2 linked regions of the Alicycliphilus denitrificans K601 genome follow. The protein of the gene in region 1 interacts with the protein of each later gene in a pairwise test. Links are inferred from orthologs where the notes say so. Each region holds a gene or a part of one and is shown in the gene's direction. Other genes may lie near its edges.

Region 1 (5,388 bases):
GGCGCTCGTCCGGCAGCTCACAGCCCGATCCGATGAAGACCTCGGTGGGGTACATCGGCGCCGACAGCTTCTCGCGCCATCGCCAGCAGCAGCAACGCGGCGGGGGCTCGCGCCGCGGCGGGCGCTAGGGGTTTGACGGCACGCTAAAATTAACGGTTTTGCCCGCGAGGCAAAAAATACCGCAACACTCTCTCTAGGAAAACCAAATGGCTATCGAACGCACCCTTTCCATCATCAAGCCCGACGCAGTCGCCAAGAACGTGATCGGCCAGATCTACGCCCGTTTCGAGGCTGCCGGCCTGAAGATCGCCGCTGCCCGCATGATCCACCTCTCGCGCGCCGAGGCCGAGCAGTTCTATGCCGTGCACAAGGAGCGCCCTTTCTTCAAGGATCTGGTGGACTTCATGATCTCCGGCCCCGTGATGGTGCAGGTGCTGGAGGGCGAGAACGCCATCCTGAAGAACCGCGAGCTCATGGGCGCGACGGACCCCAAGAAGGCCGAGGCCGGCACAATCCGCGCCGATTTCGCCGACAGCATCGACGCCAACGCAGTGCATGGCTCCGACGCCGCGGAGACCGCCCAGGTCGAAGTGGCCTTCTTCTTCCCTGGCCTGAACGTCTACGCGCGCTGATGCAGTGGTTCCGTGCGCAGGGTGAGGCCATGGCCGGCCTTGCCGCGCGCGGGGCGCACCATGTGGGCGTGGACATGCGATGACGTTATGACCACGAACCTTCTGGACCTGGACCTGGACGCCATGGCCGCTTTCTGCGAGCGGCTGGGAGAGAAGCGTTTCCGGGCCACGCAACTGTTCCGCTGGATCCACCAGCGTGGCGCGAGCGACTTCGACCAGATGAGCGATCTGGCCAAGTCCCTGCGCGAGAAGCTCAAGGGCTGCGCCCATGTGTCGGGCCTGCAGGCCATCAGCGAGCATGCCTCGGCGGATGGCACGGTGAAGTGGCTGTTCGACGTGGGCGGCGGCAATGCCGTGGAGACGGTCTTCATCCCCGAGGACGACCGCGGCACCCTGTGCATCTCCTCGCAGGCGGGTTGTGCCGTCGGCTGCCGCTTCTGCTCCACGGGGCACCAGGGGTTCAGCCGCAACCTGACCACGGGCGAGATCGTTGCCCAGCTCTGGCATGCCGAGCACGTCCTGCGTCAGCGCCGCGGCGATGGCGAGCGCGTGATTTCCAACGTCGTGATGATGGGCATGGGTGAGCCGCTGCAGAACTACTCGGCCCTGGTGCCGGCGCTGCGCATCATGCTCGACGACCATGGCTACGGCCTGTCGCGCCGCAGGGTGACCGTGTCCACTTCGGGCGTGGTGCCCATGATGGACCGCCTGGGCCGGGACTGCCCTGTGGCGCTGGCCGTGTCCCTGCATGCGCCCAATGACGAGCTGCGCGACAACCTGGTGCCGCTCAATCGCAAGTACCCGTTGCAAGAGCTGCTGGCGGCCTGCCGGCGCTATCTGGAGCACGCGCCGCGTGACTTCATCACCTTCGAGTACTGCATGCTCGACGGCGTGAACGACCAGCCCGAGCATGCGCGCGAGCTGATAGCGCTCGTGAGCCGCAAGGCGGCGGACGGCGGCGTGTCCTGCAAGTTCAACCTGATTCCGTTCAACCCGTTTCCCGCATCGGGCCTGCGCCGCTCTCCTGCGGTGGCGGTGTCGGCGTTTGCCAAGCTGCTCTCCGATGCCGGCATCGTCACCACGGTGCGCAAGACGCGTGGCGACGATATCGATGCGGCCTGCGGCCAACTGGCCGGTGACGTCAAGGACCGGACGCGGGTCGGCGAGCGCATGGCCAGGCTGCGGACCATCGAGATCAAGCCGATTACCTGAGTCAACGAAGAGAGGCAATTCATGACGGTGTGGCGCACGGATCGAGGTCGGGCAGGGCGTTGGCTGTTGGCCGCCTGTGTTGCGGCGGCCGTACTGGCCGCTCTGGCGGGTTGCGCCCATCGGGCGGCGGACCCCGGGGCCAGTGAGCCGGTGGCGGGCTCCGGCGGCGAGACGGACGTGCGGCGGCGCGCACGCATCCGGCTGGAGCTGGCAGCCAACTACATGCAGATGGGGCAGACGGCGGTCGCGCTGGACGAGGTGCGCCAGGCGCTTGCCACGGACCCCGGCTACGCCGATGCCTACCACTTGCGCGGGCTGGTGTACATGAGCATGGGGGACCTGGCGCTTGCCGAGGACAGCCTCAAGCGCGCCCAGGCCATGAAGCCGGCCGACCCGGACATCATGCACAACTACGGCTGGCTGCAGTGCCAGCGTCAGCAGTACGAGCAGGCCAACCAGCTGTTCGAGCGCGCCCTGGCCACGCCCACTTATGCCGCGCGCAGCAAGACCCTGATGTCCCAGGGCTTGTGCTACCAGCGCGCCGGCCGCGCGGCCGACGCCGAGCAGACCCTGCTGCGCGCGTACGAGATCGATGCCGGCAACCCGGTCGTGGGCTACCACTTGGCCTCCATCATGCTGGCGCGCGCAGAGGCCAAGCGGGCGCAGTTCTACATCCGCCGCGTCAACAATGGCGAGTTCGCCAATGCGCAGTCTCTTTGGCTGGGCATCAAGGTGGAGCGCGCGCTTGGCGACTCGGTGGCCATGCGGCAATTGGGCGATCAGCTGCACAAGCGCTTCCCCGATGCCAAGGAAACATCGGCATTCGACAGAGGGGCATTCCATGAGTGAGTCGATGGCGACACATGACGCAGACCATTCGGCGCCGGCCGCCGGCGAGTCGGCCGGCGTCCTGCTGCGGCGATTGCGCGAATCCGCAGGCGTGCACATCGGTGCGCTGGCTGCCGCCCTGAAGGTGCCCGTGGCCAAGCTCCAGGCGCTGGAGGCCGACGACCAGGACGCATTTCCCGATGTCGTTTTCATGCGCGCGCTGGCATCGAGCGTGTGCCGGACCTTGAAGGTCGATGCCGCCCCCGTCCTGGCGCTGTTGCCCCAGGGCCGCCCCGCCCAGCTTCCGCCGGACAAGGGCATCAATGCCTCGTTCAAGGACCCGATTCGCCGGGGCGGCAAGGGCGTTTCCCTGGAGCAGCCCAGGTCGCGCCTGGTGGGCATTGCCGCGCTGGTGCTGCTCGCCGCTGCCCTGGCCATGGCATTCCTGCCCCTCGGCACGAGCGACAAGAGCGGCGAGGCCGAGCCCGCCGCGCAGCCGCCGCAGCAGGTGGCGCCGACACAGGACGCCCGGGAGCCCGGGGACGCGGCAGCCGGGCAGCCCGGCCCGGCCGCGACGCAGGAGGTGCCGGCCGCGCAGGCGCCGGCGGTGCCCGGGCCCGCGCGCGCTGCGGCCTCCGCTGACGATGCGCCCGCCGCCCAGGCACCGGAGCCCGAGGGGGTGCTCGTCATCCGTGCGCGCGCCGAGTCCTGGGTGCAGGTGCGCAATGGCGCCGGCCGCGTGGTGCTGCAGAAGGCCATGGCCGCCGGCGAGAACTATTCCGCCGAGGGTCCATCGCCATGGAGCGTGGTGGTCGGCAAGGCCGATGCGACCGACGTCATCGTGCGCGGCCAGCCCATGGACCTGAAGGCCATCGCGCGCGAAAACGTGGCGCGTTTCGAGGTGAAGTGAATGAACATGCCTGACACAGCAGCACCCATTGCCATGGTGGCGCCCCTGGCGCGCCGCTCGCGCCAGGCGCGCATCGTCTGGGGCAGCCGCGTCGTCACGGTGGGCGGCGACGCGCCGGTGCGCGTGCAGTCCATGACCAATACCGACACGGTGGATGCGATCGGCACGGCCATCCAGGTCAAGGAGTTGGCGCAGGCCGGCTCCGAGTTCGTGCGCATCACGGTGAACACGCCGGAGGCCGCCGCGGCCGTGCCCTACATCCGCGAGCAGCTCGACCGCATGGGCGAGAGCGTGCCCCTGGTAGGCGACTTCCACTACAACGGCCACCGCCTGCTGACCGAGTTCCCGGACTGCGCGCAGGCGCTGTCCAAGTACCGCATCAACCCCGGCAACGTGGGCAAGGGCGACAAGCGCGACAAGCAGTTCGGCCAGATGATCGAGGCGGCGATGCGGTGGGACAAGGCCGTGCGCATAGGTGTCAACTGGGGCAGCCTGGACCAGGAGCTGCTGGCCGATCTGATGGACGCCAACAGCCAGCGGGCCGAGCCCTGGGACGCGCGCCAGGTCATGTACGAGGCTCTGATCACCTCGGCCATCGAATCGGCGCGCCGCGCCGAGGCCATGGGCCTCGCGGGCGAGCAGATCATCCTCTCGTGCAAGGTCAGCGGCGTGCAAGACCTGATCGCCGTGTACCGCGAACTGGCCCGGCGCTGCGACTACGCGCTGCACCTGGGCCTGACCGAGGCCGGCATGGGCACCAAGGGCATCGTGGCCTCGACCACGGCGCTGTCCATCCTGCTGCAGGAGGGCATAGGCGACACGATCCGCGTGTCTCTCACGCCCCAGCCTGGCGAGGCGCGCACCCAGGAGGTGGTCGTGGCCGCCGAGATCCTGCAGTCGCTGGGGCTGCGCGCCTTCGTGCCCAGCGTGACCGCCTGCCCCGGCTGCGGGCGCACCACCAGCACCACCTTCCAGGAACTGGCCAAGCAGATCGACGACTACCTGCGCGCGCAAATGCCCGTGTGGCGCCTGCGCTACCCCGGCGTGGAGCGGCTCAAGGTGGCGGTCATGGGCTGCATCGTCAACGGCCCGGGCGAGAGCAAGCATGCCGACATCGGCATCAGCCTGCCGGGCACTGGCGAGGCGCCCGCGGCGCCCGTGTTCATCGACGGCGAGAAGGCGCTGACCCTGCGTGGGGACAACATCGCCCGGGAGTTCCAGGACATCGTCAACGACTACATCGCCAAGCGCTTCGGGGCGGGCGCCGACGCGTAGTGGTGCAATAAAAACAATAGCTGCTAACGCTTGCTGGATAAGCGCTGGGGGCTAATTTCATTCAAATAGAAGATCTACACAAGATGCAGAAGCTGGTTGCCATCAAGGGCATGAACGACATCCTGCCGCCCGAGTCAGCGCGCTGGGAATGGCTGGAGGACACGGTGCGCACGCTGATGGCGCGCTACGCCTACCGCAACATCCGTACCCCCATCGTCGAGCCCACGCCGCTGTTCGTGCGCGGCCTGGGCGAGGTGACCGACATCGTCGAGAAGGAGATGTACTCCTTCGAGGACCGCCTCAACGGCGAGCAGCTCACGCTGCGCCCCGAGGCCACGGCCGGCGTGGTGCGCGCCGTGGTCGAGCATTCGATGCTGTACGACGGCGGCAAGCGCCTGTACTACATGGGCCCCATGTTCCGCCACGAGCGGCCCCAGCGCGGGCGCTACCGCCAGTTCCACCAGATCGGCGCCGAGGCCCTGGGCTTCCCGGGTGCCGAGGCCGATGCCGAGATCATCCTGCTCGCCCACG
Region 2 (5,457 bases), 2.7 Mb from region 1 along the record:
CAGCCTACTGGGGCCCCGAGGGCAGCGCCACGCTGGTCGACAGCCAGGGCGAGGTCTTCGAGGCCGATGCCGACGACGTGGAGCAGGACGGCCTGCCGCGCCTGCTGGGCGCGCCCGGGCGGTCCGCCGAGATGCTGGACATGGTCCGGCGCCTGGCGCCCGTGCTGGAGCCGCTGGGCGCGGGCATCGACACGCTGGAGCTCACGGGCAACGGCGGCTGGCGCGTCGCCCTGGCCGGCGGCGCCGTGCTGGAGCTGGGCAGCGGCACGCAGGACCTGGTGCTCGACCGCGCGCGCCGCCTGGTGAGCACCTTGCCCGGCGTGGCCAGGCAGCAGGGGCGCGGCGTGGACGCGCTGGAATACGCCGACCTGCGCTATGCGGACGGCTACGCGCTGCGCTTGCGCGGGGTGACCACGGTGGCCACCGAGGCGCAGCGCGTGGCCGCCCAGCGCGAGGCGGAGCGCAAGGCGGCGGCGCGCGCGGCGGCACGCGCGCGCGCGGCAGCAAAGAACAACCGAGGGCAGGACTGAGAACTATGGCAAGAGAATACAAAGACGTGGTCGTGGGGCTGGACATCGGCACCGCCAAGGTCATGGCCGTGGTGGCCGAGGTGATGCCGGGCGGCGAGCTCAAGCTCGCCGGCCTGGGCGTGGCGCCCAGCAACGGCCTCAAGCGCGGCGTGGTGGTGAACATCGACGCCACGGTGCAGAGCATCCAGCAGGCCCTCAAGGAGGCCGAGCTGATGGCTGACTGCAAGATCCAGCGCGTCTACACCGGCATCACCGGCAGCCACATCCGCGGGCTCAACTCCAGCGGCATGGTGGCGGTGAAGGACAAGGAGGTCACGCCGGCCGACGTGGCGCGCGTGGTGGAGACGGCCAAGGCCATCAACATCTCCAGCGACCAGCGCCTGCTCTTGGTGGAGCCGCAGGAATTCGTGATCGACGGGCAGGACGTGAAGGAGCCCATCGGCATGAGCGGCATCCGCCTGGAGGCCAAGATCCACATCGTGACCGGCGCGCAGAGCGCGGCCGAGAACATCATCAAGTGCGTGCGCCGCTGCGGCCTGGAGGTCGAGCAGCTCATGCTCAACCCGCTGGCCAGCAGCCAGGCTGTGCTCACCGACGACGAGCGCGAGCTGGGCGTGGCCGTGGTCGACATCGGCGCGGGCACCACCGACGTGGCCATCTTCACCGGCGGCGCGATCCGCCACACGGCCGTGCTGCCGATCGCGGGCGACCTGATCACGAGCGACATCGCCATGGCGCTGCGCACGCCGACCAAGGACGCCGAGGACATCAAGGTGGAAAGCGGCTACGCCAAGCAGCTGCTGGCCGACCCCGAGGCGCAGGTGGAGGTGCCGGGCCTGGGCGACCGCAGCCCGCGCATGCTGAGCAAGCAGGCGCTGGCCGGCGTCATCGAGCCGCGCGTGGAAGAGATCTTCTCGCTGGTGCAGCAGGTGATCCGCGAGTCGGGCTACGAGGAGGTGCTGTCCTCGGGCATCGTGCTCACGGGCGGCAGCTCGGTCATGCCGGGCATGGTCGAGCTGGGCGAGGACATCTTCCTCAAGCCCGTGCGCCGCGGCCTGCCGAAGTATTCGAGCGCGCTGGCCGACATGATCGCCCAGCCGCGCGCGGCCACCGTCATGGGCCTGCTCGAAGAGGCGCGCCTGGCGCGGCTGCGCGGCTTCAAGGTGGCGGCCAAGAGCGGTTCGGTGAAGACCGCCTTCGGCCGCTTCAAGGACTTCATCGTGGGGAATTTCTGAGATGACGACGGCCCCACTGCTCTGGCTCGCGCGCGCCGGCCCGCCCCGCAGGAAGCGGGGGCGATGGCGAAGTACCGCTCCGCCCCCCGGCGGGACGACCCGTCACAGGACAGGAACACGCACAAACCTTTGGCAATTGCATATCACAACGGAAGTTTCAGGAGCAGCATCATGACCATCGAAATGATCGAGTCCGAAGAGTTCAACCAGGGCACGCAGATCAAGGTGATCGGTGTCGGCGGTGGCGGCGGCAACGCCGTCGCGCACATGATCGCGCGCAGCGTGCAGGGCGTGGAGTTCGTCTGCGCGAACACCGACTCCCAGGCGCTCTCGCGCAGCACGGCGCACCGCACCATCCAGCTGGGCAGCAACGGCCTGGGCGCCGGCAGCAAGCCCGACAAGGGCCGCGAGGCCGCCGAGGCCGCGCAGGAGGACATCCGCCAGGCCATTGCCGGTGCGCACATGCTGTTCATCACCGCCGGCATGGGTGGTGGCACGGGCACGGGCGCCGCGCCCGTGATCGCGCGCGTGGCCAAGGAGATGGGCATCCTCACCGTGGGCGTGGTCACCAAGCCCTTCGACTGGGAGGGCGGCCGCCGCATGAAGAACGCCGACGAGGGCCTGGCCGAGCTGGAGGCCAACGTCGATTCGCTGATCGTGGTGCTCAACGAGAAGCTGCTCGAAGTGCTGGGCGACGACATCACCCAGGACGAGGCCTTCGCTCACGCCAACGACGTGCTCAAGAACGCCGTGGGCGGCATCGCCGAGATCATCAACGAGTACGGCCAGGTGAACGTGGACTTCGAGGACGTGCGCACCGTGATGGGCGAACCCGGCAAGGCCATGATGGGCACGGCCACGGCCAGCGGCCCCGACCGTGCGCGCATCGCGGCCGAGCAGGCCATCGCCTGCCCGCTGCTCGAAGGCATCGACCTCTCGGGCGCCAAGGGCGTGCTGGTGCTGGTCACGGCCAGCAAGGGCAGCCTCAAGCTGTCCGAGTCGCGCCTGGCGATGAACACCATCAACGCCTACGCCTCGCCCGACGCGCACGTCATCTTCGGCGCCGCCTACGACGACAGCCTGGGCGACGACATCCGCGTGACGGTGGTGGCCACGGGCCTGTCGCGCCAGAACGCGCGCCGCCAGACCATGCAGGTGGTGCAGTCCCTGCGCACCGGCACCGACAACGTGGCCTACCAGATGCCCATGGCGGGCGCCGCCATGCCGGGCGGCGTGCTCGGCGGCGCGGCCCAGGCCGAGTACGGCAACATGCAGGTGCCCAGCGTCTGGCGCAGCACCCGCACGGCGGCCACGGCGCGCGTGGACGCGCTGTCCTCGGGCGGCATGGACGAGCTGGAGATCCCCGCGTTCCTGCGCAAGCAGGCGGATTGACCACGCGGCGGCAACGCCCGCGGCCCAGAAAAAAACCGGTGCCATGGCACCGGTTTTTTGTTGGGCGCACGGCCGCCGGCTCAATGCGGCGCGAAGGGCCTGAGCACCTCCCGGCTGATGATGAGCTTTTGGACCTCCGTCGCGCCTTCGTAGATGCGCAGCGAGCGGATGTCCCGGTAAAGGCGTTCGAGCGGATTGCCCACGGTCACGCCCTTGCCGCCGAACATTTGCAGCGCACGGTCTATCACCTGCTGCGCCGACTCGGTGGCTGCCATTTTTGCCATTGCCGTTTCCGCGGTGGATGCGCGCTTTTGCACGTCACGCACCCACGCGGCCCTGTAGGTGAGCAGGGCGCTCTGGTCTATGGCCGTGGCCATGTCCCCGAAGGCGGCCTGCGTCAGCTGGAAGTCCGCCAGCGTCTGCCCGAACATCCTGCGCCGGGTGGCGTGCTGCAGGCCTTCCTGCATCGCCCGGCGCGCAAAGCCGATGGCCGCGGCGGCAACCGAGGCACGGAAAATGTCGAGCGAGCGCATGGCCAGCTTGAACCCCTGGTCGGGTGGCCCCAGCATGCAGCTTCGAGGAACCCTGCAGTTCTCGAAGTGGAGCGAGGCCAGCGGGTGGGGCGAGATCACGCTGATGGAGTCGTCCACGCTCAGGCCCGCGGTACCGGCATCCACGATGAAGGCGGAAATGCCGCGTGAACCCGCGTCGGCCTGCGTGCGCGCGAACACGCAGTAGAAATCCGCGAGCCCTCCGTTGGAGATCCAGGTCTTGCTGCCGTTGAGCACGTAGCCGTCGCCATCGGCTTCGGCCCTGCACGACAGCGCGGCCACGTCCGAGCCGGCGTCGGGCTCGGACAGTGCGAACGCGCCGATCTTCGTGCCCCGGGCCACCGCCGGCAGATAGGCGGCCTTCTGTGCATCGCTGCCCGCAAGGGAGATGGTGCCGCTGCCCAGCCCCTGCATGGCGAATGCGAAGTCCGCCAGGGCATGGTGGCGTGCCAGGGTCTCCCGGATGATGCACAGGCTGCGGGAGTCCAGCTCGGCCGCCTGGCCGCCGAACTGGCCCTTGTCGCCCGCGACGACGCAGTACCGCAGCCAGCCGTCTTGCCCGAGCGCGGAAACCAGGGCTCGGCACGCGGCATGCAGATCGGTCTCGTCGATGTGCTGCAGGTGGTCCTGGCACCAGGCATCAAGCTCCACGGCGAGCCGGCGATGGCCATCGTCGAGAAATGGCCATTCGAGCCAGGCGGGGGAGCTCTGGGTGTGTTGGGTGGTCATCGTTCATTCCTTGCTTGCGAATTGCCTGAGCAGCGGCGTCCAGCCGGCCAGCGTGTCCTTCAGGAACGCCCCGAAGGCCGCAGAGTCCTTGAAGTCGGGCTTCAGGCCGAACTGGTCCGCGCAGCTTTGGAACTCGGCCGTCTGGATCGCCTTGTGGAAAGCGTCCTGCAGCTTCTTCACGATGGCCGCGTCCATTCTTGCGGGCCCCGCGATGCCCAGGATGCTGGGGGCGACGAGGTCGTACCCCAGCTCCTTGAGGGTCGGCGCATCGAAGCCCTTGATGCGCTCGCCGGTGAAGACCGACAGCAGGCGCAGGCGCCCGTCGCACACATACGGCACCCACTCCGCGGTCTGGGCCATGAAGTCGACGTCTCCGCGCATCAGCGCGGTGATCGCTTCCGGGCCGCTCTTGTAGGGGGCGTGGACCCACTGCGTGCCTGTCTTCTGCGCGAGCCGCTCCGTCGTCAGGTGCTGCGGCGTTCCAATGCCCGCCGTGCTGTAGGTCAGGGGCTTCTTGGCGCTCTGGGCCGCATTGATCAGATCGGCCATCGTCTTGTATGCCGAATCCGCCCGCACCAGGAGGCCGACCTGGTACTGCGCCACCATGGCGATGGGCGTGAGGTCTTTGGTGACGTCGTACTTGACGTTGGGCGAAAGCACCTGGTTGAGCACGCCCCCCGTGGAGAGCGACGCGATGCTGTAGCCGTCCGGCCGCTGCCGGGTGATGAAGCCGACCGAGAGCGACGAGCCGGCCCCGGGCTTGTTGTCCACCACCAGGGGCTGGCCCAGCTGCCTGCCGACGTCCAGTGCCAGGGCGCGGTTGCAGACGTCGGTGCCGCCGCCGGCTCCGTACCCTACGACGAGGGTGATGGGCGTCCTGGGATAGTCCTCCGCGGCGAAGGCCGGCAGAGCCAGTACGGTGGCGCACGCCAGTACGGCGGCGCGCTTGAGCATGGAGAGATGCATGGGGGCGTCTCCTGTTTCAGGGCTTCTTCGCCAGCGGGCAACTGGACTCGCTCA

Evidence for each region. Proteins that work in one complex are often made in the same cells at the same time.
Region 2: the proteins of rlmN (region 1) and ftsZ interact in binary tests that used the Escherichia coli proteins (3 or more experiments, as listed by UniProt). The link is inferred for Alicycliphilus denitrificans K601 from one-to-one orthologs.

What each region holds. Positions count from the first base shown.
Region 1 is NC_015422.1:1,483,218-1,488,605, forward strand. The notes cover bases 1-2,781. They hold rlmN (dual-specificity RNA methyltransferase RlmN), read left to right. Parts: upstream 1-719; coding sequence 720-1,844; downstream 1,845-2,781. Other genes in these bases: ALIDE2_RS07010 (pseudouridine synthase), read left to right, coding at 1-128; ndk (nucleoside-diphosphate kinase), read left to right, coding at 207-632; pilW (type IV pilus biogenesis/stability protein PilW), read left to right, coding at 1,866-2,693; ALIDE2_RS07030 (helix-turn-helix domain-containing protein), read left to right, coding at 2,686-2,781. Also shown: more of ALIDE2_RS07030, read left to right, coding at 2,782-3,582; ispG (flavodoxin-dependent (E)-4-hydroxy-3-methylbut-2-enyl-diphosphate synthase), read left to right, coding at 3,583-4,857; hisS (histidine--tRNA ligase), read left to right, coding at 4,941-5,388.
Region 2 is NC_015422.1:4,222,490-4,227,946, reverse strand. The notes cover bases 1,197-4,046. They hold ftsZ (cell division protein FtsZ), read left to right. Parts: upstream 1,197-1,936; coding sequence 1,937-3,157; downstream 3,158-4,046. Other genes in these bases: ALIDE2_RS20090 (acyl-CoA dehydrogenase family protein), read right to left, coding at 3,238-4,046; ftsA (cell division protein FtsA), read left to right, coding at 1,197-1,765. In the rest of the region: ALIDE2_RS20105 (cell division protein FtsQ/DivIB), read left to right, coding at 1-530; more of ftsA, read left to right, coding at 536-1,196; more of ALIDE2_RS20090, read right to left, coding at 4,047-4,437; ALIDE2_RS20085 (tripartite tricarboxylate transporter substrate binding protein), read right to left, coding at 4,441-5,403; ALIDE2_RS20080 (ABC transporter substrate-binding protein), read right to left, coding at 5,420-5,457. UniProt on the Escherichia coli protein: Essential cell division protein that forms a contractile ring structure (Z ring) at the future cell division site. The regulation of the ring assembly controls the timing and the location of cell division.